4 regions of the Pseudescherichia sp. L3 genome follow, and region 2 is predicted to be linked to each of the others. Evidence: predicted binding sites of a transcription regulator. Region 2 holds the regulator's gene; each other region holds the start of a gene.
What was found. Region 2 encodes LexA, which represses DNA repair genes until DNA is damaged. Its sites were predicted from a motif close to TNCTGTATGTACATACAGNA; they were not measured.
Positions count from the first base shown of each region.

Region 1 (2,975 bases), on a different contig from region 2:
ACGATTTCCTGGAGCGTCAGCCCATCTACCAGCTCTACACGCTGTTTAATCGGGCGATCCTCTTTGGCGGGCAGCATCTGGTGACGGCTCAGCAGGCGTTGGACAGGATCCTGGCCGCGTAATCGGCGCGGCCAACAGCCCAATTGACGTCCCGGCTACATAAACCCGAGCAGGGTAAAGAAGAAGTAGCCAGCAATGATGACAATCACCGGCAGCACGTACAGCGGGAAGATTTGCAGGAAGATGGTATGACGCGGCACAACGATACGCGACTCGATCTGTTCGCGGGTTAGGCCGTCCGCTCCCTTCGCCTTCTCAAGGATGAGCTGATCTTCAACCCCCTCACGCAGGAAGCGGGTCTGACGGCTCATGCGCGCCCCGGAGGCCTGTAGCGCCAGGCCGACAAATATCAGGGCGTAGATAATCCAGAAGCCGATATTCAGCTGGTGGTGAAAATCCGGCGTCGGCGAGTTGTACCAGAAAACATTGAGAAACGGCGTATTGAAACGCATCATCTCAATCATGACATGGGCGAAATCCAGCATCACGGCGTTGATCCCCGGCTGCTTCTCGCTGTGATCGTACATAAATTTGAATACGGAAATCAGGGTGGAAACCACCGCCGGGATAAAAATCACCCATCCCAGAACGCGCTTGAGCACGGCAATGCGTCCAGCTTGTTGATACGTCATGAATTCCCCTTGTTTAAGACGTTCTATTTGCGGGTTAAGTCTACCTTCTGAACGGGATTTTCGCCCGCCTTTAAAAGCGTTATCCTCGTCCAACAGCCATAATGAACGTTCATTTGTCTATTTATTCCACTCATAAGGAGAGGTTGTTATGTCAACCCCGCGTCAGATCCTCGCCGCTATTTTTGATATGGATGGCTTGCTTATCGACTCCGAGCCGCTTTGGGACCGGGCCGAGCTGGAGGTGATATCCAGTCTGGGCGTCGATGTTACCCGTCGCCATGAGATGCCTGATACGTTGGGCCTGCGTATCGATATGGTGGTCGATCTCTGGTACGCCATGCAGCCCTGGAGCGGACCGGGGAAACAGGAGGTGACAGACAGGATCATCCAGCGCGCTATCTCCCTGGTTGATGAGCAACGTCCGCTGCTGCCCGGGGTGCGTGAGGCGCTGGCGCTGTGTAAAGCGAAAGGGTTAAAAGTCGGCCTGGCATCCGCTTCGCCGCTCTATATGCTGGAGAAAGTCCTGTCGCTTTTCGAGCTGAGCGACTACTTTGATGCCCTGGCGTCGGCGCAGACGCTTCCCTACAGCAAACCCCATCCGCAGGTCTACCTCGACTGTGCGGCAAAGCTCGGCGTCGATCCTCTCTCCTGTGTAGCGTTAGAGGACTCGGTCAACGGAATGATTGCGGCAAAAGCGGCCCGTATGCGCGCCATCGTTGTGCCTGCGGAGGAGAACCGCCACGATCCGCGCTATGCGTTGGCAAACATCAAGCTTGAGTCGCTAGCCCAGCTGACGGAGCACGATTTGCGCGGATAACGCGCATTTTGCCCTCCTGAGAAAAAAAATATAAAACGGTGACAAAGTGTTACACCGTCACCTCTTCCGCCTACTGTACAAAAACCCTATACTGTATACTTCGACAGTTGAGTGAGTATGATCATGACGGCGGAAGGACACCTCCTTTTTTCCATTGCCTGCGCGGTGTTTGCCAAAAACGCCGAGCTTACCCCTGTGCTTGCGCAAGGGGACTGGTGGCATGTTATTCCCTCAGCCATTGTCACCTGCCTGCTCCCGGATATCGATCATCCGAAATCGTTTCTTGGCCAGCGCCTGAAGTGGATCTCGAAACCGATCGCCCGGGCCTTTGGCCACCGCGGCTTTACGCATAGCCTGCTGGCGGTGTTTATTGCCGTAACGCTTTTCTATCTTAAAGTGCCTGATAGCTGGTTTATCCCTGCCGATGTTTTGCAGGGCATGGTGCTGGGCTACCTGAGCCATATTCTGGCCGATATGCTGACTCCCGCCGGCGTACCGCTGCTCTGGCCCTGTCGCTGGCGCTTCCGCCTGCCTATTCTTCGGCCGCAGCGCGGTAACCAGCTTGAGCGCGTGCTCTGTATGGTGTTGTTTACCTATGCCGTCTGGATGCCGCAGAGCGTACCCGATAACAGCGCCGTGCGCTGGTCTTCTCAGGTTATCAATACCGTGCAAGGTGAGTTCACTCGCTTTATAAATCAGCAATCCGGTCATTAGCCAGACGAATTTGGCCATTTTCTTATAACCCATTCCATTTGGATATAAGACCTAAATCACACTTCTGCTAACCTTGGCGGCAACAGGGCGGCATGCACGCGCCGCCTGATAAAAAACCGTTCAGGAGATCTGAAATGAATTTCCCTTTAATTGCGAACATCGTGGTGTTCGTCGCCTTGCTATTTGTGCTGGCGCAGACGCGCCACAAGCAGTGGAGTCTGGCAAAGAAAGTGCTGGTCGGTCTGGCGATCGGCGTGGTGTTTGGTCTGGTGCTGCAAGCAATCTATGGTGCAGAGAGCCAGGTGCTGAAAGATTCTATCCAGTGGTTTAACGTAGTCGGTAACGGCTATGTCCAGCTGCTGCAGATGATCGTGATGCCGCTGGTATTTGCCTCGATTCTCAGCGCGGTGGCCCGTCTGCATAACGCCTCCCAGCTGGGTAAAATCAGCGTATTAACCATCGGTACGCTGCTGTTTACCACGCTGATCGCGGCGCTGGTCGGGGTGCTGGTAACGAACCTGTTTGGCCTCACCGCCGAAGGGCTGGTACAGGGTACGGCCGAGACCGCGCGCCTGAACGCCATTCAGAGCAACTACGCGGGCAAGGTCGCCGATCTGAGCGTGCCGCAGCTGCTGCTCTCCTTCGTTCCGAAAAATCCGTTTGCCGATCTGACCGGGGCTAACCCGACCTCCATCATCAGCGTGGTAATTTTTGCCGCCTTCCTGGGCGTGGCGGCACTGAAGCTGCTGAAG
Region 1 is NZ_JANKYC010000001.1:973,184-976,158, reverse strand. It holds gene NR795_RS04780 (fructosamine kinase family protein) at 1-122, shown strand, start outside; gene NR795_RS04775 (YniB family protein) at 156-692, opposite strand; gene hxpB (hexitol phosphatase HxpB) at 841-1,509, shown strand; gene NR795_RS04765 (metal-dependent hydrolase) at 1,633-2,223, shown strand; gene NR795_RS04760 (L-cystine transporter) at 2,358-2,975, shown strand, end outside.
Region 1: a site for LexA is predicted at 1,599-1,618, ahead of NR795_RS04765 (metal-dependent hydrolase). Genes of this name have one in related genera too.

Region 2 (2,975 bases):
GCTCATGTGCCAGACACTGAGCACGCAAAGTCAGTAAGTCTGCCTTCGAGTTATAAGGCAAAACGTACATAATAGGGCGTGAGGTATCGAGTCCTGGTTCCTGGGCAGGTTCTGCCGGAATCGACTTGCTTTTTACCAACACGCTTAATGGTAAATTCAGTAATTTGTAGTAAATTCGTGGCCAGCCGGACATAAACAATGTGAAGCCTCTGGTTAATAATGCCATTGCGCCGCAAGAATATCAGAAAGCGCGCAGAATATCTTTTGTACCTCGGTACGCTCGCATAGACATTGACGATAATTACATAAAAAGGTTCTTTTGATGGCCAATAATACCACTGGTTTAACCCGAATCATTAAAGCTGCAGGGTACTCATGGAAGGGCGTTCGTGCGGCATGGCTCAATGAGGCCGCCTTCCGCCAGGAGGCCGTGGCGGTGATCCTCGCTATTGTTATCGCCTGCTGGCTCGACGTAGACGCTATTACCCGCGTGCTGCTCATTGGGTCCGTAGTGCTGGTAATGATAGTGGAGATCCTGAACAGCGCGATCGAAGCGGTTGTTGACCGCATTGGCACTGATTTTCATGAGCTTTCCGGCCGGGCCAAAGACATGGGCTCAGCGGCGGTGCTGATGTCTATCCTGCTTGCGCTGGCAACCTGGGGCATGCTGCTCTGGCCACATTACCGCTAAGGTGCGCAAAATCGGGCTTGTGCGGCGGTTTTGCTCAAAATTTGGTTTCAAAAACAGTTTTTGCTGTATATACTCACAGCATAACTGTATATACACCCAGGGGGCGGGATGAAAGCGTTAACAGCCAGGCAGCAAGAGGTGTTTGATCTCATTCGCGATCACATCAGCCAGACCGGCATGCCGCCGACGCGTGCTGAGATTGCGCAGCGTTTGGGATTCCGTTCGCCAAACGCGGCGGAAGAACACCTGAAAGCGCTGGCGCGTAAAGGGGTTCTTGAGATTGTTTCCGGCGCATCGCGCGGGATCCGACTGCTGCAGGAAGAGGAAGAGGGGCTGCCGTTGATTGGCCGCGTCGCTGCCGGTGAGCCGCTGCTGGCGCAGCAGCATATTGAAGGCCACTACCAGGTCGATCCCTCCCTGTTTAAGCCCAGCGCTGATTTCCTGCTGCGGGTTAGCGGGATGTCGATGAAAGATATCGGCATCATGGATGGCGATCTGCTGGCAGTACATAAAACTCAGGAAGCGCGTAACGGCCAGGTGATCGTGGCGCGTATTGATGATGAAGTGACGGTAAAGCGGCTGAAAAAGCAGGGCAATACCGTACAGCTACTGCCTGAAAACAGCGACTTCGATCCTATCGTTGTTGACCTGCGTCAGCAGAATTTCAGTATTGAAGGGCTGGCGGTCGGCGTTATTCGCAACGGCGAATGGCTCTGATATCCTGTAAGTGCCTGTGGCAGCTCGCTTTATCCTGCCACAGCGCTTAATCTATTTTTTTGTTCCTGCATTTGCTCCCTCTTTTTTTGCCCTCTCTTCCTGTTGTTTGTTTGCCTCTGAATGGTTAAATATTCCGAATAAATCCCACCTTAGAAAATCCTTAGCTACAATTATTATCACGTTCAGCAGATAACGAACGTAACGAAGGACCAACGAATATTGCTATTCAACACCGAACGATGATGAGGATACCATTATGAATAAAGACGAAGTCGGCGGTAACTGGAAACAGTTCAAAGGTAAAGCGAAAGAGCAATGGGGCAAATTAACGGACGATGATATGACCGTTATTGAAGGTAAACGCGACCAGCTGGTCGGTAAAATTCAAGAACGTTACGGTTATCAGAAAGACCAGGCCGAGAAAGAAGTCGGCGAATGGGAAACTCGTAACGAGTATCGCTGGTAATCACGCTAGATAGACAGCTTGAATGCCCTGCCCGACGGTACAAGGATGTACCGACCCTTCCTGCTCTACCTCGTAGCCTAACGCGGTTTTTTCTTCACTAAGATGCTGTGATCGTGCTGGCACTCGCCCTGATGACGACAGGCTTCCACTTCCGAACACGCTGCACAAAGCCCGTGCGCCTCAATAACGTTATGCCGTAGCGCAAAGCCCATCTTTGCCGCTAGCGCATGCATGATATCTTCCACGCCCTCAGCCGCTTCCTCTTTTACCACGCCACAGCGATCGCAGATGAACATCGCCGACGTATGCGTGGGCTGATCGAAGAGGTGACACAGCACGTAGCTGTTTGTCGACTCAACCTTATGCACAAATCCCTGCTCCAGCAGGAAGTCGAGAGCGCGATAAACCGTTGGCGGCTTGGCCTGCGGCTCAGAGACACGCAAAAGATCGAGTAAATCGTAAGCGCTGATCGCACCCTGTTGCAGGCTCATCAGGCGTAGAACCTCAAGGCGCTGCGGGGTCAGGCGCACGTTGCGCTGCGCGCACAGCGTTTCAGCATGTGCCAGCATCTGCTGCGAAGTGGTCTTATCCATTGGGCATCCTCAAGTGACGTAATGTAATAACGTTGAAACTGCTACTTTACCATATCCTGTGGCGAACGCCGAGATCCACGCCATCCTTCCGCCCGCAAGAGGCCTTACCCCTGGCATTTACCTGAAATTTTCAACGCCCGTAGTAGAAAAACTTCCCCAATCGAATTTCCTCCTCTATAAGTAAAGAGTCTTTATAAAAAGACGCAGATTGTTACGAATAAAAATATTCTCATGCAGGTAAAAAACGAATTAGCTGCATTTAGCATCGCTTTTCACAGCAATAGTTCACCTCTCGCCAGGCGATAACTGGCAGGGCATAAATCGACCTTTGATCAATAAGACAGGGCAAACTGTGAAAAAAATTTTTAAGCTTTCAGTGGTAACACTTGCGGTCTCTTTTGGAGTAGTCACTCAGGCAGGGGCAGCGAATACATGGGCAGAAGCACGTAGTGATGCCATGGGCGGAACCGGTGTCGCATCCGCCAGCTACGGCAGTGGCGTACTGATT
Region 2 is NZ_JANKYC010000002.1:745,219-748,193, reverse strand. It holds gene plsB (glycerol-3-phosphate 1-O-acyltransferase PlsB) at 1-193, opposite strand, end outside; gene NR795_RS15080 (diacylglycerol kinase) at 323-691, shown strand; gene lexA (transcriptional repressor LexA) at 800-1,408, shown strand; gene NR795_RS15070 (CsbD family protein) at 1,665-1,874, shown strand; gene zur (zinc uptake transcriptional repressor Zur) at 1,952-2,467, opposite strand; gene NR795_RS15060 (conjugal transfer protein TraF) at 2,820-2,975, shown strand, end outside.

Region 3 (2,975 bases), on a different contig from region 2:
GGTATAGGGGGCGGAAACTTCGCGCTGGGGGAGACGGTCGACTATCTCTTTGAGCAGGCGATCCTGTAATGACTGCTGCGAGGCCATGACGTCGCGCCCGTAGTCATTCTCCTGGTGCAGATAATCCAGGACATCCTGATCCGAACGCGTATCGTCGCGCAGCCAGTAGTAGTCGTCTGTTCGCGTGTCGCCATGCTGAGTCATGACGTGCGGTACTTTTTTTGCTTTTGGTGGCATAGCGTTATCTTTTCAGTTTACACCCTATAAGGGTGGCAAAACCCACGCATGTTGCAAGCGAAACGCGCCACCAACGCGTGTAAGCTAGCCTGGCAGCGCGCTTTTTTGTGCTTTAAGGTCCTGTTCAATGCCGTCACGCACGTCCTGAGGGATCTTCAAAGCGTCACCGAGGGCGTTAAGATAGCTGCGCTCCATAAAGTGATCGATATCGATCGCCGCACAGCTGAGGAAGTACAGCTCCAGCGCCTCCTCCTCGTTACGCACGTCACGAGCCAGCCGTTGCGGATCGAGAGGCTGCTCGATAGCCTGCGCCACCAGCGCTCTGCCCTGCTCCTCAACCCCCGCCTCGCGCATTTGCAGATCGATGGCTTCGCGCTCGCGCGCATCAATGTGGCCGTCGCTTTTCGCGGCAAAGACCAATGCCAGGATGAGACGTTCGGTGCGCACATCCAGCGGCGAGCTCTGCTGACCAAACTGCGGCTCATCCTGATGCGTACTACGCACGCGATCTTTATATTTGTTCCACAACACCGTGCCAGCAACGGCCCCGCCGCCCATCAGCAGCGCGCTGGTACCGTATTTCGTGAGCAGCTTACGGGAAGAGGAGTTCGAGACCAGCAGGCCCGCCAGGCCACCCAGTGCGCCGGGCACCAGCAGCTTGCTAAGTCCCTGTCCGTCACCCGATGAGGCGGACGCCCCTTTCTGGCCCAGCAGCGACTGTAATTGATTCATCCAGTTAGTCATAATTCCCTCGCTTATTCTGTGTCAAACCACAGAGTAAGCGAGGGGTTGTCAGGAAATGTCTAAGCTGACTAAAGAAGCGAAAAGGCGGGGAGGGTTAACGATGGGTATAGACGGCCTTGCCACCTTTGCAGTCAACCGCTACCTGATAGTGGATATCGGTGTTTTTGCCGCGAACGGTCAGCGGAACGGTCCACTTATCCTGTTTACCAGTAATCTCTTTGACGTTGATCCAGGCAACAGGATCGGCCTGCCCCAGCGTCTCCTGGTCATCGGCCCAGCGCGCAATGCGATTTTGCTGGTAGTCGCGCTTGACGCTGGCGGCGATACCGGCGGCATCCAGCCCTTCACAGCTGGGAAACTTCACTGATTTACTATTGGCAGCCTGTACGCTAACGCTGCCGGCCAGCAAGGCAAGGCCGAGCAGTAATCCTGATTTGTTCATGCTTATCTCCTGTGCGCATAACCCACACAAAGCATGGTACAAATTACCGGCAGCGCAAGCTGCGGTTAGGCTACTTTGCTACGCTTCGCCGTCGGCATATCCGTTACGGTATCGCTTTTCATTGGCGCGGCATCAGGATCCGGCAGCTTACCCGAGCGGAATACCGCACTGAGGGTCTCTTTCTGCTCCGCCAGCCACAGCGCCATCTGCTCACGCTGCGCGTCATCAAACGCAACGGGGGCATTTACCAGCACGCCTTCCAGTACTTCCGCCAGATCGAGCATTTTGTCGTACGCATCGGCTTCCTTTTTGCTGGCAAAAGACATTTTTTCCTCACCTTCGCGGATTACCACGTATTTGACTTCAACCGCCATAATGCAGCCTCATTTACCTGTTTATTTATACAGTATAATAGTAAGCATTTCCCCGCTGAAATGCAAGCCGAAAAAAGACACGCAAACGTTTTCGTGTATAATAGTCCGAAATTTTTAAGGGGTTGAGAGTATGACTTTTTTAGGTACGGCGCTGCGTCCGGCAGCCACGCGTGTAATGCTGTTAGGCTCTGGTGAGCTGGGTAAAGAGGTGGCGATTGAGTGCCAGCGCCTGGGTATTGAAGTGATTGCGGTGGACCGCTATGCGGATGCCCCGGCAATGCACGTCGCCCATCGTTCATACGTGATCAACATGCTGGACGGTGAGGCGTTAAAAGCGCTGGTGGCGCAGGAGAAACCGGATTTTATCGTGCCGGAGATCGAAGCTATCGCCACGGATACGCTGCTTGAGCTTGAGGCCCAGGGCCAACAGGTTGTGCCCTGCGCCCGTGCCGCGAAGCTGACCATGAACCGGGAGGGGATCCGCCGCCTGGCCGCTGAAGAGCTGAGCCTGCCTACCTCAACCTACCGCTTCGCCGACAGCGAAGTCGCGTTCACAGAAGCGGTTGCGGCGCTCGGCCTGCCGTGCATTATCAAGCCGGTGATGAGTTCGTCCGGCAAAGGCCAGAGCTTTATTCGCAGCGCCGATGAGCTGCACGATGCCTGGCAGTACGCCCAGCTTGGCGGGCGCGCCGGAGCGGGACGCGTCATTGTCGAAGGCGTGGTGAAGTTTGACTTTGAAATTACGCTCCTGACCGTGAGCGCCGTTGACGGGGTGCACTTCTGTGACCCTATCGGCCATCGTCAGGAGGATGGCGACTACCGTGAATCCTGGCAGCCGCAGCAGATGAGCGAGCTGGCTCTCTCCCGCGCCCAGGCTATTGCCGAGGAAGTGGTGCTGGCGCTGGGCGGCTATGGTCTGTTCGGCGTGGAGCTGTTTGTCTGCGGCGACGAGGTGATCTTCAGCGAGGTGTCACCGCGTCCACACGATACCGGCATGGTCACGCTGATCTCCCAGGATCTCTCGGAGTTTGCTCTGCACGTCCGCGCCTTCCTCGGTCTGCCGGTAGGCGGCGTACGTCAGTATGGCCCCTCCGCCTCGGCGGTGATCCTGCCCGCGTTGAAGAGCGATAACGTGTGCTTCGATAACGTACAGGCGGCGGTGGGCGCGGGTCTTCAGC
Region 3 is NZ_JANKYC010000001.1:1,748,954-1,751,928, forward strand. It holds gene ptrB (oligopeptidase B) at 1-237, opposite strand, end outside; gene NR795_RS08570 (tellurite resistance TerB family protein) at 322-981, opposite strand; gene yebF (protein YebF) at 1,076-1,423, opposite strand; gene NR795_RS08580 (YebG family protein) at 1,489-1,797, opposite strand; gene purT (formate-dependent phosphoribosylglycinamide formyltransferase) at 1,928-2,975, shown strand, end outside.
Region 3: a site for LexA is predicted at 1,813-1,832, ahead of NR795_RS08580 (YebG family protein). Genes of this name have one in related genera too.

Region 4 (2,975 bases), on a different contig from region 2:
AGCGTTACATGCAGCCCCACCAGCCGCACGCCTCGCCCTCCCCGTCGCTCATCCCACGCTTTATGGGCGGTGGCAATCAGATCCTCTTTATTCAGCCGGGGCCAGACGTGCTCCTGTGTAGTCTGCTGAAAATCGTTAAACTTGAGCTTTACTCCCTGACGCGCGATCAGCAGATCCGGCTTAACGGCGGCCAGCCGCCGCTCCAGCTCCGGGTAGAGGCGCTCGATAATCGCCACACACTCCTCCCATTCGTGGATATCTTCCGCCAGGGTTCGTTCCACGCCCACCGACTTGCGCAGCCGCTCACCGGTGATCTCTCGCTCGTCAATGCCCTGGCTACGCTCCCAGAGCACGCGGCCAAACTTTCCGAAGCGTTTGAGGAGCATGGCGAGATCGCTCTTCTGCACGTCTTCGCAGGTGCGCAGGCCGAGCGTCTCCAGCTTTGCGGCCGAGACTTTGCCAACCCCCGGGATCTTCGCCAGCGGCAGCGTCTTCAGAAAGGCGGGCACCTCGTCCGGGGTAATAACGTACTGGCCGTTGGGCTTGTTGAGGTCGGAGGCGATCTTAGCCAGAAACTTAACCGGCGCAACGCCCGCCGAGGCGGTGAGCTGCAGCTCGTTAAAGATGCTCTGGCGGATCTCCTGGGCCATCAGGGTGGCCGAGCCGTGGCAGTGCACGCTGTCGGTCACGTCGAGAAAGGCTTCATCCAGCGAGAGAGGTTCAATGCGTGAGGTATAGCGGGAGAAGATCGCCTGAATATGCCGCGAGGCTTCTTTATAGGCATCGAAGCGCCCCGGCAACAGGGTGAGATGCGGGCAGAGTTTGAGCGCCATTCCGGTAGGCATCGCGCTGCGGACGCCAAACTTGCGCGCCGGGTAGTTCGCGGTGCTAATGACGCCCCGCCGCTCACGGCTTCCGCCGATGGCGATAGGGATATCTCGCAGAGCGGGATTGTCACGCATCTCAACCGCTGCGAAAAAGCAGTCCATATCAACATGTATTATTTTTCGCATCTGCTTAGTTTGCCTGGGAAGTCTCTGCCCTCACTGGATAAGTATACAGCCTTTGCGGATAAAATGAGAAGCACCGCTTATGCACAAGCTTAGCCAAGGGTCTTGAATAGCGGTATGATGGGGCCTGAGCAAAACAATTTGTAAACTCCGCCTGGCGGGCTTGCGAAAAAATATGGGGGTGATAATGTGAGCGCTCCTAATACAGATTAGTCTTATTTCGGATCGCTTTTGCCGTCCTGGCAATATGGTAACCGCTTTATCAAGGAACAAGTAGTATGCGCATAATCGCATTATTCATTGCGATGCTTACAATACCGTGCGTCTCGTTTGCCGGCCTGCTCAGCAGCAACAGCTCAACAACGCCCGTTAGTAAAGAATACAAGCAGCAGTTAATGGGTTCCCCGGTCTATATCCAGATCTTTAAGGAAGAGCGCACGCTTGAGCTGTACGTCAAGATGGGCGAGCAGTACCAGCTGATGGATAGCTACAAGATCTGTAACTACTCCGGCGGTCTCGGTCCGAAACAGCGTCAGGGCGATTTCAAAAGTCCGGAAGGGTTCTATACCGTTCAGCGCAGCCAGCTTAAGCCGGATAGCCGCTTCTATAAGGCGATCAACATCGGCTTCCCTAATGCCTACGATCGCTCGCACGGCTATGAAGGAAAATACCTGATGATCCACGGGGCATGTGTTTCGGTAGGCTGCTACGCCATGACCGATTCCGGCATCGATGAGATCTTCCAGTTCGTCACCGGCGCACTGGTGTTTGGCCAGCAGGGCGTGCAGGTAAGCATCTATCCGTTCCGCATGACCGACGCTAATATGGCGCGCCATAAGAACTCATACTATGCGGACTTCTGGAAGCAGCTGAAGCCTGGCTATGACTACTTCAATACCCTCCACCAGCCGCCGGTCGTCTCGGTGGTGGATGGCCGTTATGTGGTGAGCAAGCCGCTTAACAACAGCGGCGCGATCCAGCCTCAGCTGGCATCAAACTACACGCTCCCCGAGACAAAATAGCACCCACTCCCCTGGCATGATCTTGTGCCAGGTTTCATTGCCGGTAAGCGGCTGGGTAGCAATCACAGAGACCACGTCATTGGGCGTGGTCTCTTTTTGAAAGTCGATCTCAACATCCTGATCCAGCAGCTTGGCTACGCCAAATGGCGCTCTACGGGTGATCCAGAACAGATTCGTTGAGCAGAACGCCATCACGTAGCGTCCGTCCGACAGCAGCATATTGAACACGCCCTTCTCACGCAGCTCCCCCGCCAACGAGGCAATGTACTTAAACACCGCCGCCATATTGCCTGGCGTGCGCGGATAGCGGGCGGTGAGCTTATGCAGCAGCCAGCAAAACGCCTTCTCGCTGTCGGTCTCGCCAACCGGACGGAAGTTGCCGGTCTCCAGCGTTTTATACCCCGTTAGCTGCCCGTTGTGGGCGTAGGTCCAGTTGCGTCCCCACAGCTCGCGGGTAAAGGGATGGGTATTCTCCAGCGACACCTCTCCCCGATTGGCCTGACGAATATGGGCCACCACTGAACAAGACTTAATCGGGTAATCCTGAACCAGTTTCGCTATCGGAGAGTTGTAGCTGGGCTGCGGATCTTTGAACGTGCGACAGCCCTTGCCTTCGTAAAAGGTGATGCCCCAGCCGTCTTTGTGCGGCCCGGTTCCCCCACCCCGCTGAACCAGCCCGGTAAAACTAAAGCAAATATCGGTAGGCACATTGGCGCTCATCCCGAGCAGTTCGCACATACAACACCTCCACAGCTTATCGGGGGCCTAGCCCCCGTACGACGTCTTAAGCCTTCACCATCTCTTTTTCGATCAGCTGAATCAAGATGTGGATCACTTTGATATGAATTTCCTGAATGCGGTCGGCGTAGCCAAAGTGCGGAACGCGGATCTCAATGTCGGCGCTACCGGCCATTTTGCCGCCGTCTTTGCCAGTCAGGGTAAT
Region 4 is NZ_JANKYC010000001.1:11,644-14,618, reverse strand. It holds gene dinB (DNA polymerase IV) at 1-1,013, opposite strand, end outside; gene dpaA (peptidoglycan meso-diaminopimelic acid protein amidase) at 1,289-2,032, shown strand; gene NR795_RS00075 (class II glutamine amidotransferase) at 2,003-2,770, opposite strand; gene lpcA (D-sedoheptulose 7-phosphate isomerase) at 2,817-2,975, opposite strand, start outside.
Region 4: a site for LexA is predicted at 1,045-1,064, ahead of dinB (DNA polymerase IV). Genes of this name have one in related genera too.